2 regions of the Nesterenkonia flava genome follow, and region 1 is predicted to be linked to the other one. Evidence: predicted binding sites of a transcription regulator. Region 1 holds the regulator's gene; the other holds the start of a gene.
What was found. The regulator HrcA, encoded in region 1, represses chaperone genes, less so after heat shock. The targets are predictions, from matches to a motif close to TTNGCACTCGNNNNNNNCGAGTGCNAA.

Region 1 (7,754 bases):
CTAATTCTACGGGCGGTGGCTGAAAGAAGACTGGTGAGAGAGGGTGTGTTGGCAGCCTTCTGCCGGCGCATGAGGGCCCGTCAGGACTCGACAGTGACGAAATCGATCAGTTCCTCGACCCGGCCCAAGAGGCTGGGCTCGAGGTCGGCGTAGCTTCGGACCCGACCAAGAATCTGCTTCCACCCATGGGCGATGTCACGCTGGTTCCGCGCCGGCCACCCGAGGGCTCGCAGTGTCCCTACCTTGATGTCGGTGCCGCGGGGAATGGTGGGCCACTGCTTCAGTCCCAGCAGCTGGGGTTTGACGGCCTGCCAGACATCTACATAGGGATGCCCCAGCACCAGGACGTTGCCGCGGGCTCCCGGCAGGGACATCGCGGCCTCCGCGATGCGCGTTTCCTTGGAGCCGCTGACCAGGTGGTCCAGCAGCACCCCGATGCGCCGCTGGGGGCCGGGCTGGAACGCTTCGATCGCCGCCACGAGGTCATCAGCTCCGTGGAGAGGTTCGACGACGATACCCTCCACGCGCAGGTCATAGCCCCACACTTTCTCCACCAGCTCCGCGTCGTGGGTCCCCTCAACCCAGATGCGGGAGGCGCGCGCGGTGCGGGCACGTGCAGTGGCCACCGCGAAGGAGCCTGAGGCGGTGCGCGTCGGGCCGGCCGCCGTCGTGGGCTGTGGTGCAGGGGGCGCCAGCTCCACGGGCTCGCCGTCAATGAGAAATCCGTGGCCGAGCGGAAACGCCCGGACCTTGCCGCGCCGGTCCTCCAGGCGAACCACCTGTACGCCGCCGGCCTTCTCGACTCCGATCACTGCTCCGACCCAGCCGGAGTCAGCCTCCTCCACCACCGTGCCGTGCTCAGCTGCCACGGAGGGCACCTGGCGGAACTGGCGTCGTCGTCTCTCACTCAGGTCCTGGGCGCCCCAGGAGGAGTAGTCGGTGAAGTTCGGTGTCACAGGCTCGGAGCCTAGCAACCGCGGGTGGCGGATGCTGGGCAGCAACGCACAAGCTTGTAGAATTAGCAGTCAAAGAACGCGAGTGCTAATGACTCAGCTCGGAGGTGTGACGTGTCGGATACCCGCAGGCTCCATGTGCTGCGCGCCATTGTGGAGGACTATGTCCACACCCGCGAGCCCGTGGGCTCCAAGGCCCTTGTGGAGCGCCATCACTTGGAGGTCTCGCCGGCCACGATCCGCAATGATATGGCCCATCTGGAAGAGGAGGGACTGATCATGGCGCCCCACACCTCCGCGGGGCGCATCCCCACGGATCAGGGGTATCGCCTGTTCGTGGACCGGATCACCGAGGTTCGACCGCTCTCAAAGGCTGAGCGCAAAGCCATGGATGCCCTGGTCGAGGCCGCCGACGACTATGAGTCCATGCTGGAGCAGACCGTGCGCCTGCTGGCTATGCTCACCAACCAGGTCGCGGTGATCCAGCACCCTCAGCAGTCCACGGCCAAGATCCGTCACGTGGACGTGGTGCAGATGAGCCCGCACAAGGCCCTGACCATCGTGATCCTCTCCTCCGGCAGGGTGGAGCAGCGCATGGTCACGCTGTCGGATGACATCGACGAGGATTCCCTGCACCGCATCGGCCAGCGGCTCTCCGAGCAGCTCTACCACCGGTCTGCATCAGCCACCCCGCTGCCCCTGGATGAACTGATCGGCTCCGTGGAGCCGGCGCTGCAGCCGCCCATGGCGGTCATCGCCAACGCCGTAGAGGCCATTCTTGAGGCGGGGCGAGTGGATCGCATCATCATGGCCGGGACTGCTAACCTCGCCAAGTCGGGCGGTGACCTGGGACCGGCCATCGGACCCATCCTGGAAGCGCTCGAGGAGCAGGTCGTGCTGCTGCGGCTGCTGCACGAGATGCAGCAGGATCAGCGGGGGCTCTCCGTGGCCATTGGTCGGGAGACCTCCCACGACTCCCTGGCCGAGACCTCTGTGGTTGCCGCGGAGTACGTCACGACCGGCCCCGGGGGTGAGGGCGCCAAGCTCGGCGTCGTCGGCCCCACGCGCATGGACTACGGCTCCACCATGTCCGCGGTCCGTGCCATGGCCCGATACCTGTCCCGCATACTCTCTGAAGGGTGAGAACCAACACGCATGAGCTCTGACTACTACGAGGCGCTCGGCGTCAGCCGCGACGCATCGGCCGAGGAGATCAAGAAGGCCTACCGCAAGAAGGCCCGCAAGCTCCATCCCGATGTGAACCCTGGAGAGGACGCCGAAGAGCAGTTCAAACTCCTGGGCACCGCCTACGAGGTCCTCTCCGATCCGGAGAAGCGCCGGAACTACGACACCACGGGCGACCCCAACGGACGGCCGGCCGGCGGATTCGGCGGTGCAGGAGGTGGCGGATTCGGCGGGTTCAGCGACATCTTCGAGACCTTCTTCGGGGGAGGAGGATCCGGCGGTCCTGCCTCGCGCACCCGGCGGGGCCAGGACTCTTTGATCCGTGTGCGCATCGACCTGCGCGATGCGGTCTTCGGGACCACCAAGGAGATCGAGGTCGAGACTGCTGTGACCTGCAGTGAGTGCAACGGCTCCTGCATGCGCCCGGGCACGACGCCGACCACCTGCCCCGACTGTCACGGGCAGGGACAGATCCAGCGGCCCATGCGCTCCATCCTCGGCACCGTCATTCAGACTCAGACGTGCGCCCGATGCGCTGGCTTCGGCAACATCATTGAGGACCCGTGCCAGGAGTGCGACGGGCAGGGCCGGGTGCGTGAGCGCAAGAGCCTGAAGATCAAGATCCCTGCCGGGGTGGATAAGGGTAACCGCATCCATCTGGCTGGCGAGGGCGAGGCCGGGTTGGCCGGAGGGCCTGCGGGCGATCTCTTTGTTGAGGTCGACATCCGACCCCACGAGGTCTTCACGCGGCGAGGCAATGACCTGCATGCGACCGTGACCGTGCCGATGACTGCCGCGGCCCTGGGCACCACCGTGACGCTGGAGACCTTCGACGGCGAGGAGGAGGTCGAGGTCAAGCCGGGCACGCAGTCCGGCCAGGTCCTGACTCTGCGCGGCAAGGGCGTATCGCACCTGCGCGGCTCGGGCCGGGGCGATCTGAAGATTCACCTGAAGGTGGAGACGCCCACGAAGCTCACCGACAAGCAGCGTGAGCTGCTGCGGATGCTGGCCGAGGAGCGCGGCGAGGAGCTCGGCGAATCCACCACCGAGCATCGCGGGGTATTCGCGAAGCTGCGTGAGGCCTGGGACTCCCTGTGACCGCGCCCCTGTTCCATCTCACCCCCGATGCCCTGCAGGAGGCTGCAGTGGGACAGACCGTGGTGCTCGATGGAGCTGAGGGCCACCATGCGGCGACCGTCATGCGTCTGGGGGTGGGGGAGCAGGTCCTGCTCTCGGACACCCGGACCCGACGAGTTGCCGGCGTCGTGGTGGAAACCGGGTCCGGGGCCCTCACCGTGGAGGTCCGCGAAGTTCATGATGAGTCAGAGCCCCTGCCCCGGCTGGTGCTCGTACAGGCTCTGGCCAAGGACCGGCGCGACCTGCAGGCGGTGGAGTCCGCCACGGAGCTCGGGGTCCACGCCGTGATTCCCTGGCAGGCAGAGCGCTCCGTGGCACGTTGGAAGCAGGGGCGGGAGGCGAAGAAGCACGCCGAATGGGTCAACATCGCCGTCACCGCCGCCAAACAGACCCGCCGGACGTCGATTCCGGACGTCAGGTCCCTGCACACCACCGCGCAGTACGCGGCTGCCGTGCGGGAAGATTCCCGGGTCGTAGTCATCACGCTGCATGAGGTCGAGACAACCAGCTTCCGCAAAGCCGTGGAGCAGGCCGCCGCGCAGGAAGGGATCCATGAGCTGCACCTGGTGGTCGGGCCCGAAGGCGGCATCAGCGAACGTGAGCTTGGCCTGCTAAGGGAAGCGGGTGCTTCCTCCGCCCGGCTGGGACCGAACGTACTGCGCTCCTCCACCGCGGGTCCCGCGGCCCTGGCCACCGCGCAGCTGCTGTTGGGACGTTGGGATTCGGGCGTAAACTAAGCACCACCACCACCGACCACTAGCGAGGTTCTCATTACCGAGGTTCCCACGGCGACCGCCGAGCAGACCGTCCATTTCGCCGATTCGGAGACCATGTTCCGCACGCTCGGCGTGCAGGACCTGGCGCTGCGCATTCTGGCCGGCCTCTACCCGGACACCAGCGTCGGGCTGAGGGAGAAGCTCATCACCGTCGCCGGCCCCGCTTCGGAGGTCTCCCAGATCGTGGAAGTCCTCACGCAGCTGAAGACGCTGGGCGCCTCGGGTACCACGGCCACCGAGGAGATCGTCGAACAGATCGCCACCATGGTCCGCGCGGCCGATGCCAAGACCAGCGCGCGCATGGTCTCCACCAACATCCTCTCCCACCGGGGCCGGACCATCCGCCCTAAGACCTCCAACCAGCAGAGGTACGTGGACACCATCGACGAGTCCACCGTGGTCTTCGGGATCGGTCCCGCCGGCACCGGCAAGACGTACCTGGCGATGGCCAAGGCGGTGCAGGCGCTGCAGGCCAAGGAGATCAACCGGATCATCCTCACTCGCCCGGCCGTGGAGGCCGGTGAAAAGCTGGGGTTCCTTCCCGGTTCGCTCAACGACAAGATCGATCCCTACCTGCGCCCTCTCTACGATGCGCTGCACGACATGATCGAGCCGGAGTCGATCCCGCGGCTCATGGAATCCGGCACCATCGAAGTGGCGCCGCTGGCGTATATGCGCGGCCGCACCCTCAACGACTCCTTCATCATTCTTGACGAGGCGCAGAACACCACCGCCGAGCAGATGAAGATGTTCCTCACCCGACTGGGCTTCAACTCCAAGATCGTGGTCACCGGAGACATTACGCAGGTTGATCTGCCTCGCGGCACCGACTCCGGCCTGCGCACCGTGCTGGACATTCTCGAGGGCGTGGAGGACATCAGCATCTGCCGCCTGACCAGTGACGACGTGGTCCGGCACGCCCTGGTCGGACGCATCGTGGACGCCTATGAGTCCTACCAGGCCCGGGGTGAGCAGGCCCGGGGGGACCGTACACGGGTCAACCGGTCCCGTCGCGGACGCGAGGCCGACGGGGGCTCTCGCACATGACCGTAACGCTCGACGACGAGTCCGGGAGTCCTCTCATCACCGCCGCCCATCTGGCGGAGCTTACCGATCTCACGGCGTTCCTCTACGCCCGGCTGGGACTGGGGAGTGCAGTGGAGCTGTCGGTGACCCTGGTGGACGAGGAGGAGATGGAGCGCCTGCACCTGGAGTGGATGGATCTACCCGGTCCCACGGATGTGATGAGCTTTCCCATGGACGAGCTGCGTCCCGGCAGTCCCGAGCAGCCTGTCGCAGAGGGAACTCTCGGCGATATTGTGCTCTGTCCCGCCGTCGCTCAGAGTCAGGCGGAGACTGCCGGGCACTCCCTTAGCGACGAGCTCTGCCTGCTGACCACCCACGGCATGCTGCATCTGCTAGGCCACGACCACCATGAGCCCGCAGAGCGCACAGAGATGTTCGGACTGCAAAAGGCTTTGCTGGAAGAGTTCCTGGGGCGGGAAGCCCCTGTCCCCACCGAAACCGACCCCGCAGAGTGAGTGTGCCGATGACCGAGCCTGACCCCGTCCTGAGCGAGTTCCCCGAGTACGACGAGAACTTCCGTGCTGGCTTCGCCAGCTTCGTGGGGCGGCCGAATGCCGGAAAGTCCACGCTGACCAACGCACTCGTGGGCGAGAAGGTGGCGATCACCTCCTCGAAGCCCCAGACCACCCGCCATACGATCCGCGGGATCGTGCACCGGCCCCAGACCCCGGAGCGGCCCGGAGCCCAGCTGGTGCTGGTGGACACCCCCGGACTTCACCGGCCGCGCACCCTGTTGGGCAGCCGGCTGAACGATCTGGTCGTCGACACCCTCAGCGAGGTCGACGTCGTCGGATTCTGCATTCCGGCTGACGAGAAAGTCGGTCCAGGAGACCGGTTCATTGCAGGCCAGCTGACCAAGGTCTCCCACAAGCCAGTGGTGGCCCTGGTGACCAAGGTGGATAAGATCCCGAAGGACCAGCTTGCTGAGCAGCTGATCGCGGTGGACCAGCTGGGGCGAGAGCACCTGGCCGGCGAGAAGAAGCAGGCCGAGGGTTTCACCGCGATCATCCCGGTCTCGGCGGTCAAGGGGGAGCAGGTCGACGTCGTCGCCGATAAGCTCATCGCCATGATGCCGAAGTCCCCGCCGCTCTACCCCACGGGTGAGCTCACCGATGAGCCGGAAGTCGTCATGGTGGCGGAACTGGTGCGCGAAGCGGCCCTGGAGGACGTCCGCGACGAGCTTCCGCATTCCATCGCCGTGACCGTCGAGGAGATGAATCCCCGCGAAGACCGGCCTGCGGATAAGCCGCTGTTGGACATTCACGCGACCATCCACGTGGAGCGCGACTCGCAGAAGGGCATCATCATCGGCAAGGGCGGGTCCCGGCTCAAAGCAATCGGCGCCCAGGCCCGGGAGGGGATCGTGAAGTTGCTGGGCACACCCGTCTATCTCGACCTGCACGTGAAGGTCACCAAGGAGTGGCAGCGCGACGCGAAGAAGCTCAACCGACTCGGGTTCTGAGCTGGACCTCGCCAGTCCACATCCTGGACGAGCTTCAGGAGGGGTTTCTCGGCGTCGTGGGGCGTGCTAGGTTCTGTGATGTGCAGAGCATTCACCACACCGCGCTACTACTAGAGCTTCTCCGCCGCAGCGGGGAAGAGCTTGTGCGCGTGTAGGTCACCGCGGGCAAACTTCCAGGTCGAATCCCCGCTGCGGAGTCACCGGCACTTTTCACAGTCGCCAGCTCGACCGCAGTCTCGATTGCTCACTCTATGAAGCACTAAGGAAGTTCCTATGCGTCAGCTCCAGAAACCCTCAGCGATGCCGTACCAGCGGTACACCCCCTTCCAGGACCAGATCACCGTCTCCCTCCCGGAGAGGACCTGGCCGGACAAGGTCATCACGGAAGCCCCACGCTGGTGCGCGGTGGACCTGCGCGACGGCAACCAGGCGCTCATCGATCCCATGAGCCCGGACCGCAAGCACCGGATGTTCGATCTGCTGGTCAAGATGGGCTACAAGGAGATCGAGGTCGGATTCCCGGCGGCCTCGCAGACGGACTTCGACTTTGTCCGCCAGCTCATCGAGCAGAACAAGATTCCCGACGACGTCTACATCCAGGTGCTGACCCAGGCTCGCGAGCACCTGATCGAGCGCACCTTCGAGGCGATCGACGGCGCCCCCCGGGCCATCGTGCACCTGTACAACTCCACCTCGGTGCTGCAGCGAGAGGTCGTCTTCAAGCAGGACAAGGACGGCATCGTCGATATCGCCACCACCGGCGCGCGCCTGTGCAAGAAGTTCGAGGAGAACCTGAGGCACAACACCGAGATCGTCTACCAGTACTCCCCGGAGTCCTTCACCGGAACCGAACTGGACTTCGCCGCCCACATCTCCAATGAGGTCGTGGAGATCTTTGGGGCGACGCCGGAGAAGAAGGTCATCGTGAACCTCCCGGCCACCGTGGAGATGGCCACGCCCAACGTCTATGCCGACTCCATCGAGTGGTTCCACCGGAACATTGCCAACCGGGACTCCATCATTCTGTCTCTGCACCCGCATAACGACCGGGGCACCGGAGTCGCCGCAGCGGAGCTGGGATACATGGCCGGTGCCGACCGCATCGAGGGATGTCTCTTCGGCAACGGGGAGCGGACCGGCAACGTCGACCTCGTG
Region 2 (7,754 bases), on a different contig from region 1:
GCTCGGTCGAAGAGGTAGGCGATCATGATGACCTCTTCCAGCAACGAGTGCCGCACGGCGGCCAGCAGAAGCATGGGAGAGCTCCACCAGTACTGTGTGACCTCCGCTGGCACGATCTGTGCGGTGACTCCCAGGCTGCGACCGAGGAAGTAGATCACCAGCGTGCCCGCGCCGATGAGCACGAACAGGCCTGCGGCCAGTGCCCAGTCGCGCCCAGGACGGCGGAAGTCCAGCCCCCAGCGCCGAAAGGGATTGCCGCCGGTGTGCAGGATGAACAAGTAGAGCACCAGCGCCACCGGTACCAGAGCGAAGAGCGAGTCGAGCAGCTGGAAGAGGAAGTCGAAGCCCTCGCTGCGAGCGCGAGAGGTCTGGACCCGGGCTACCTGATCGGCGATAGGAGTCTCCACGGCGCGTTCCCACAGACGCAGTGCCGCGTAGACGGCTGATTGCCCGAGTGACAAGGCCAGCACTATGCCTAGTTCCCAGCCGTAGAACCGTCGCGAGCGGACTGTGGAGGCGGGGGAGAGGCCCCCAGGATCTGACGTCTGGCGACTCGACGAGAGTCGTGAGCTCGGCGGGGTGGCGTCGTCGGGAGTGTGTGTCACCCTCCCATTATTGGGTGTCCCTGCGATGCGCGTGGGGATCAGAACGACTGAGACCCTGCCCCCGCAGGAGCGGGAACAGGGCCTCAGGTCGTGAGGGAGGTCAGCGATCAGTGATCGTGGCCGTCCTCCTCGTCCTTCTTCTCGACCACGAGGGTCTCGGTGGTCAGGACCAGAGCGGCGATGGAGGCCGCGTTCTGCAGAGCAGAGCGGGTCACCTTCACCGGGTCGATCACACCAGCGGCGATCAGGTCGCCGTACTCGCCGGTCTTGGCGTTGAAGCCATGGTTGGGCTCCAGCTCAGCGACCTTGGAGGCGATCACGTAGCCGTCCTCGCCGGCGTTCTGAGCGATCCAGCGCAGCGGCTGAACCAGGGCGCGCTGGACGATGCCCACAGCAGCTGCGGCATCGCCGGAGAGTGCCTTGACCTCGGCGTCCTCCTCCAGCACGGAGAGGGCGTTAATGAGGGCGGTGCCGCCGCCGGCGACGATGCCCTCCTCCAGAGCTGCACGGGTGGAGGAGACAGCATCTTCGATGCGGTGCTTGCGCTCCTTCAGCTCCACCTCGGTGGCGGCGCCGACCTTGATGACGCCCACACCGCCGGCCAGCTTGGCCAGGCGCTCCTGCAGCTTCTCGCGGTCCCACTCGGAGTCGGTGGCCTCGACCTGGGACTTGATGAGCGCCACGCGAGCGTCCACGTCCTCCTTGGAGCCGGCGCCCTCGACGATGGTGGTCTCGTCCTTGGTCACGGTCACGCGACGGGCGGTGCCCAGCTCGTCCAGGCCGATCTGGTCCAGCTTCAGGCCCAGATCCTGGGTGACAACCTGTGCACCGGTCAGGGTGGCGATGTCCTCCAGCATGGCCTTGCGGCGATCGCCGAAGCCCGGGGCCTTCACGGCCACGGCCTGCAGCGTGCCGCGCAGCTTGTTCACCACGAGGGTGGAGAGAGCTTCGCCCTCGACGTCCTCGGCGATGATGAACAGCGGCTTCTTGGCCTGCAGGACCTTCTCCAGCACGGGCAGGAACTCTGCCATGTTAGAGATCTTGCCCTGGTGGATGAGGATCAGCGGATCCTCAAGCACGGCCTCCTGGCGCTCTGCGTCGGTGACGAAGTGCGGGGACAGGAAGCCCTTGTCGAACTGCATGCCCTCGGTGATCTCCAGCTCGGTGGAGGTGGTGGAACCCTCCTCGATGGTGATCACGCCGTCGGTGCCCACAGCGTCGAAGGCGCGGGCGATCAGCTCGCCGACCTCGTCGTTCTGGGCGGAGATGGCAGCGACGTTGGCGGTCTGCTGACCCTCCACGTCACGGGCGTTCTCGCGAAGACGGCGGGTGACTGCGGCGACGGCGGTCTCGATGCCGCGCTTGATCTCACCCGGAGCCGCACCGGCGGCCACGTTGCGCAGACCCTCCTTGACCAGGGCCTGGGCGAGCACGGTGGCGGTGGTGGTGCCGTCACCTGCGACGTCGTTGGTCTTGGTGGCGACCTCCTTGGCGAGCTGAGCGCCGAGGTTCTCGTAGGAGTCCTCGAGCTCGATCTCGCGGGCGATGGTCACACCGTCGTTGGTGATGGTGGGGGCGCCCCAGGACTTGTCGAGCACCACGTTGCGGCCCTTGGGGCCGAGGGTGACCTTAACTGTGTCGGCGAGCTTGTCGATGCCGGCCTCAAGAGCCTTGCGGGCGGCATCGTTGAACTCAAGCTGCTTTGCCATAGATGGTTGCTCCTTCTAAAGCCGAGTATTAAGTGGTTTACTTCTCGACCTTGGCGAGGACGTCGCGAGCGTTGAGCACCAGGTACTCCTCGCCGCCGACCTTGACCTCGGTGCCGCCGAACTTGGAGTAGATGACGACGTCGCCAGTGGCAACGTCAACCGGCAGGCGCTCACCGTTGTCGCTCACGCGACCCGGTCCGACGGCGACAACTTCGCCTTCCTGCGGCTTTTCCTTGGCGGTGTCCGGGATGACCAGGCCGGAAGCGGTGGTCTGCTCGGCCTCCAGGGGGCGGACAACAATACGATCCTCGAGGGGCTTGATGGAGACTGACACGTCAGCTCTCTCCTTTGCGTGATGGTGAATCTTCTCTTGGCAATGTTGCTCGCCTTGGGAGTGACCAACCGTCGTCGCGGGTGCCGGATGGTGCCCCTTCAGGCTTTAGCACACGGTGACGCCGAGTGCTAAAGAAAACTATATGACCGGTTTAGCACTCGATCAAGAAGAGTGCTAAACCGTGGGAAACACCCCAGGATTTGCCCTCCGGTGGAGCCCGAGCTTGAAGGCGATTCCGCTAGCGACGACGACGGCGAGTCCGAAGACCCAGCCCGAGGCCGCGAAGGCGTGGGTTCCTGAGAGCAGCACACCGATGGTGCAGCCCAGGCCGATCATCGCGCCCCAGCCCAGAAGGATGCCGCCCACCAGCGCTGTGGTGGAGTTCCAGGCGGTGGCGCGCTCGACGCGGATGCGCCGGCCGGGCAGCGCCGCGGCGAAGGAGGCCAGCACGATGCCGATGATGAGCCAGCCGTTAGTGGTGATGGTGTGGACCACCACCGCTACGCAGCCGGCCAGCCGTTCGTCGAGGCCCGGCATGAAGCCCGAGAGCATCCCAGCCTCGGTCATCCCGGTGCGGGTCAGGGAGGAGATCTGGCTCGTCACACCCAGGGGCTGGTCCTTGTAGTAGGCGAGTACTGCGAGCAGGCCGACGCCGGCGCCGGTGGCCAGGGCGGGCCAGCGTTTGAAGAAGATGACGCGGCGCAGCTCCTCGCCGTCGACCGCGCGGTCCCCGCGACCTGCCACCGGAGGGTTCCACCGCAGCAACCAGATGCCCAGCCCGATCAGGATGCCCAACTGCAGCACAATGGCCATGGTGTAACCGCCGCCTGCGGGAAGCCACGGCACCGGTGCCCCGGAGATGAATCCGGAGTACATGAAGTCCCAGGAGAGGAAGCCGGCGCCGAATCCCAGCACCACCCCGGCCAATGCGGGAATGGACCGCAGGTGTCCCTCGGGAAGCCGGTAGAGGTGTCCGGCAATGCAGCCTCCTGAGACCACCATGCCCAGCCCGAACGCCAGTCCGGCAACGACCAGCGCAATCGAGACCGGGGCGATGTGTGCGTCGGAGGGGATGGTGCCGCCGTCGGGGTTCGGGACACGGGTGGAGAAGATCACCGCATAGCCGATCATGCCCACCGCGATGGACACCAGGATCGAGTACATCCCGCGGGAGTTCCCCTTCTCGAAGAGGTCGCGGAAGATACAGAAGAAGCAGTAGCGCCCACGCTCGAAGAGAATGCCCAGTCCGGCACCGATGAGGAGCATGAAGGCGGCATTGGAGCCGCCCAGCCCCTCGCCCTGGGTCCAGCCCAGATATGCCGCGGTTCCCAGCAGGAGAGCGGCGACGCCGACGGCGATTGATGTGCGCACGGTGTCGGCACGGGTCCAGCCCAACTGGCGGTCGGCTTTGACTTCAACGGTCATAGATTCCTCTTCTTGAACGCACCGGAACCGGGCTCAGACGTTCCTGAGCCCGGTTCCGACTTTAGGTGTGATGGCCGCGGCCGCTGCACGCGGCCGAGAGCCGAGCGCGGCGTGTACGCGCCGGCGGGACTCGCACTGTCAGCTGCCGCCCCAGACGCCTCCGCGCTCGCCGGTGTTGTTCGCCACCGGAACGCCCACAGAGTTGCCCCACTCGGACCAGGAGCCGTCATAGACCTTGACGTCTTCGCCCAGAAGCTGGCTCAGTGCGTACCAGGTGTGGGAGGCGCGCTCACCGATGCGGCAGTAGGCGATCGTGCCTTTGGAGAAGTCCACACCGGCCTCCTCGTAGATGGCACGGATCTCGTCGGCCTCCTTGAAGGTGCCGTCCTCGTTGACGATCTCGCCCCAGGGCACGTTCACCGCGCCAGGGATGTGACCCCAGATGGAGGCGCCCTCGCCCTCGAAGATCTCGGCGTTGACGCCGACTTCGCCGTCGTACTCGTCTTGGAAGCGGATGTCGACCAGGTTGCGCTCGCCGACATTCTCGCCGTCGGCCTCGGCGTTCTGCTCGGCGATGGGCAGGACCTCGGTCTGCAGAGCGCGGATGTCCAGGTTCTGCGGCTTGGCCTCCCAGCTGCCTTCTGGAGCGCTCGGGACGTCTTCGACCAGCTCGCGGCCGTCGACCTCTTCCCACTTCTTGAGTCCGCCGTCGAGCAGGCGCACGTCCTCGGCGCCGTAGAGCTTGAAGACCCATGCGGCGTAGGCGGCGAACCAGTTGTTGTTGTCGCCGTAGATGACGATGGTGGTGTCATCGTTGATGCCCAGGCCCTGCGCCAGCGCGGTGAACTCCTCCTGGGAGATGAACTCGCGCGTATTGGGCTGGGTGAACTCCGTGGACCAGTTCACGTACTGGGCCTGGGGGATGTGCGCTTCGGAGTAGGGGGTCAGCTCAGAGCTGGCCAGTTCCTCGGAGACGTCCAGCAGCACGATGCCCTGCTCGTGCAGGTCGCCCTCGTCCAGCCGCTCGGCCAGCCACTCGGTGGTGACCAGCACGTTCTCCCGGCTCTCTTCCCCACCCTGGTGCACGTCGTCGAGTCCGCGATTCTCGCCGGCGACCTGTACGTCGGCCACCGTGGTGACGGTTTCACCAGCGGTGGCTCCCTCGCCGGCGCTGACGGAGGTCTCGGAGGCTCCATCGCCTCCGCCAACGGAATTGGCGACGACGCCGCCGCCGACGGCGGCCAGTGCGGCCACGGCCACGAAGGCCACGGCGAGCTTGCCCGAGCCGGACTTCTTCTGTGAGGTGCTCTCCGCCGAGGCGGTGCCCTCAGTGGTGTTGTTCTCGCTCATGGAGCGCCCTGCCTTTCGAGTGATTCGGGTGCTGGGCACCACTATGCCGAGAAATCTTCATGAACGCGAAGATAAGTTCATATTCGTTCATATTGGGTGATGCGGTTTACGGGCTGAAACCGGAATGGCCCTGCCCGTAGACTTGTTGGTGCTGTCTACCGCAACAGCTGCGATCCACTCAGAGAGGCACTGACCGTGAGCCACACCCATGCCGAAGGCCATGACCCTTTCGCCTTCGTCGGCCTGACCTATGACGACGTCCTGCTTCTGCCTGGGGAGACGGACGTCATCCCCTCCGAGGCAGACACCACCACGCGTCTGACCAAGAACATCACGCTGGCCTCTCCCGTGGTCTCGGCGGCGATGGACACGGTCACCGAGGCTCCCATGGCCGTGGCGCTGGCGCGGCTGGGCGGCATCGGCATCATCCACCGCAACCTCTCCATCGAGGAGCAGGCCAAGCAGGTGGACCAGGTCAAGCGCAGCGAATCCGGAATGATCACCGACCCGGTGACCATCTCCCCGGAGGCCAGCATCGAAGAGCTGGACCGTCTCTGCGCCCACTACCGCATCTCCGGGCTGCCGGTTGTCGACGAGTCCAACACGCTGCTGGGCATCATCACCAACCGCGACATTCGCTTCATCCCGGGCGAGGAGTACGCGACGACCAAGGTCGCGGACAAGATGACCCGCCAGCCGCTGATCACCGCGAAGGAGGGTATCTCCAACGATGAGGTGCTGCGCCTGTTCAGCGAGCACCGCGTGGAGAAGCTGCCCCTGGTCGACGACGCCGGCAAGCTCACCGGTCTCATCACCATCAAGGACTTCGACAAGGCCGACAAATACCCCCATGCCACCAAGGATGCCGACGGGCGCCTGCGCGTGGGTGCTGCGGTGGGATTCTTCGGGGAAGGCTTCGACCGGGCCATGGCGCTGGTGGAGGCCGGGGTCGATGTGCTCGTCGTGGACACCGCCAACGGCCATACGCGCGGCGTGCTGGAGATGATCGCCAAGCTCAAGGCCGAGCCCCGTGCTGCCGGCGTCGACGTCATCGGAGGCCAGGCGGCCACGCGTGCCGGCGCCCAGGCGCTGGTGGACGCCGGAGCCGATGCCATCAAGGTGGGCGTGGGCCCGGGCTCCATCTGCACCACCCGCGTCGTCGCCGGTGTGGGCGTTCCCCAGGTGACTGCGATCTACGAATCCGCCAAAGCCGCCATCCCGGCTGGTGTGCCCGTGATTGCCGACGGCGGCCTGCAGCATCCCGGCGACATTGGCAAGGCCCTGGTGGCCGGTGCTGACTCGGTCATGCTGGGCTCCCTGCTGGCCGGAGCCGCGGAGTCCCCGGGTGACCTGGTGTTCTACAACGGCAAGCAGTTCAAGGCCTACCGCGGCATGGGCTCCCTGGGCGCCATGCAGACCCGCGGTAAGAACACCTCCTACTCCAAGGACCGCTACTTCCAGGCGGACGTGCCCGATGATGAGAAGCTCATTCCCGAGGGCATCGAGGGCCAGGTCCCCTACCGTGGTCCCCTCTCCGCCGTGGTGCACCAGCTCACCGGCGGTCTGCGTCAGACCATGTTCTACGTGGGCGCCCACACCATCAGTGAGCTCAAGGCCAAAGGGCAGTTTGTGCGCATCACCTCCGCCGGTCTGAAGGAATCCCATCCCCATGATGTGATGATGACCGTCGAGGCGCCCAACTACCGCGGCAAGTGACTACTACCAAAGGAACAGTGTGAGCAACGAGATCCCCATCGGCCTGGCGAAGAACGGACGCCGCGCCTGGGCGCTGGACGACGTCGCCATCGTCCCCAACCGCCGTACCCGATCCCCCCAAGACGTCTCTCTGGAGTGGCAGATCGATGCCTACTCCTTCTCCATGCCGGTGATCGGTGCACCCATGGACTCGGTGATGTCCCCGGCCACCGCGATCGCGTTGGGCAAGCTGGGGGGACTGGGCGTGCTCAACCTTGAGGGACTGTGGACTCGCTACGAGAACCCGGAACCGGTGATCGAAGAGATTGTCGCCCTCGAAGCCAAGGAGATTTCGCCGGAGAACACCCGGCGTATGCAGGAGTTGTACGCCGAGCCCATCAAGCCCGAGCTGATCACCGCTCGCCTCGAGGAGATCCGGGAGGCCGGGGTGGTGGTCTCCGGCTCGCTGACTCCCCAGCGCACCCAGGAGTTCTACCGCACTGTGGTGGACGCAGGCGTCGACATGTTCGTCATCCGCGGCACCACCGTCTCGGCCGAGCACGTCACGCAGCAGGGCGACCCTCTGAACCTCAAAGAGTTCATCTACGAGCTCGATGTCCCGGTCATCGTCGGCGG

Region 2: groES (co-chaperone GroES) is a predicted target of HrcA. The motif match lies at 2,754-2,780, and genes of this name have one in related genera.

Annotation. Positions count from the first base shown of each region.
Region 1 is NZ_JAVKGT010000001.1:145,383-153,136, reverse strand. It holds gene RH857_RS00715 (DUF3097 family protein) at 81-956, opposite strand; gene hrcA (heat-inducible transcriptional repressor HrcA) at 1,068-2,096, shown strand; gene dnaJ (molecular chaperone DnaJ) at 2,109-3,236, shown strand; gene RH857_RS00700 (16S rRNA (uracil(1498)-N(3))-methyltransferase) at 3,233-4,012, shown strand; gene RH857_RS00695 (PhoH family protein) at 4,046-5,098, shown strand; gene ybeY (rRNA maturation RNase YbeY) at 5,095-5,592, shown strand; gene era (GTPase Era) at 5,601-6,599, shown strand; gene leuA (2-isopropylmalate synthase) at 6,873-7,754, shown strand, end outside.
Region 2 is NZ_JAVKGT010000014.1:59,470-67,223, forward strand. It holds gene RH857_RS06945 (CPBP family intramembrane glutamic endopeptidase) at 1-605, opposite strand, end outside; gene groL (chaperonin GroEL) at 713-2,314, opposite strand; gene groES (co-chaperone GroES) at 2,352-2,648, opposite strand; gene RH857_RS06960 (YeeE/YedE family protein) at 2,823-4,073, opposite strand; gene RH857_RS06965 (sulfurtransferase) at 4,212-5,423, opposite strand; gene guaB (IMP dehydrogenase) at 5,619-7,139, shown strand; gene RH857_RS06975 (GuaB3 family IMP dehydrogenase-related protein) at 7,159-7,754, shown strand, end outside.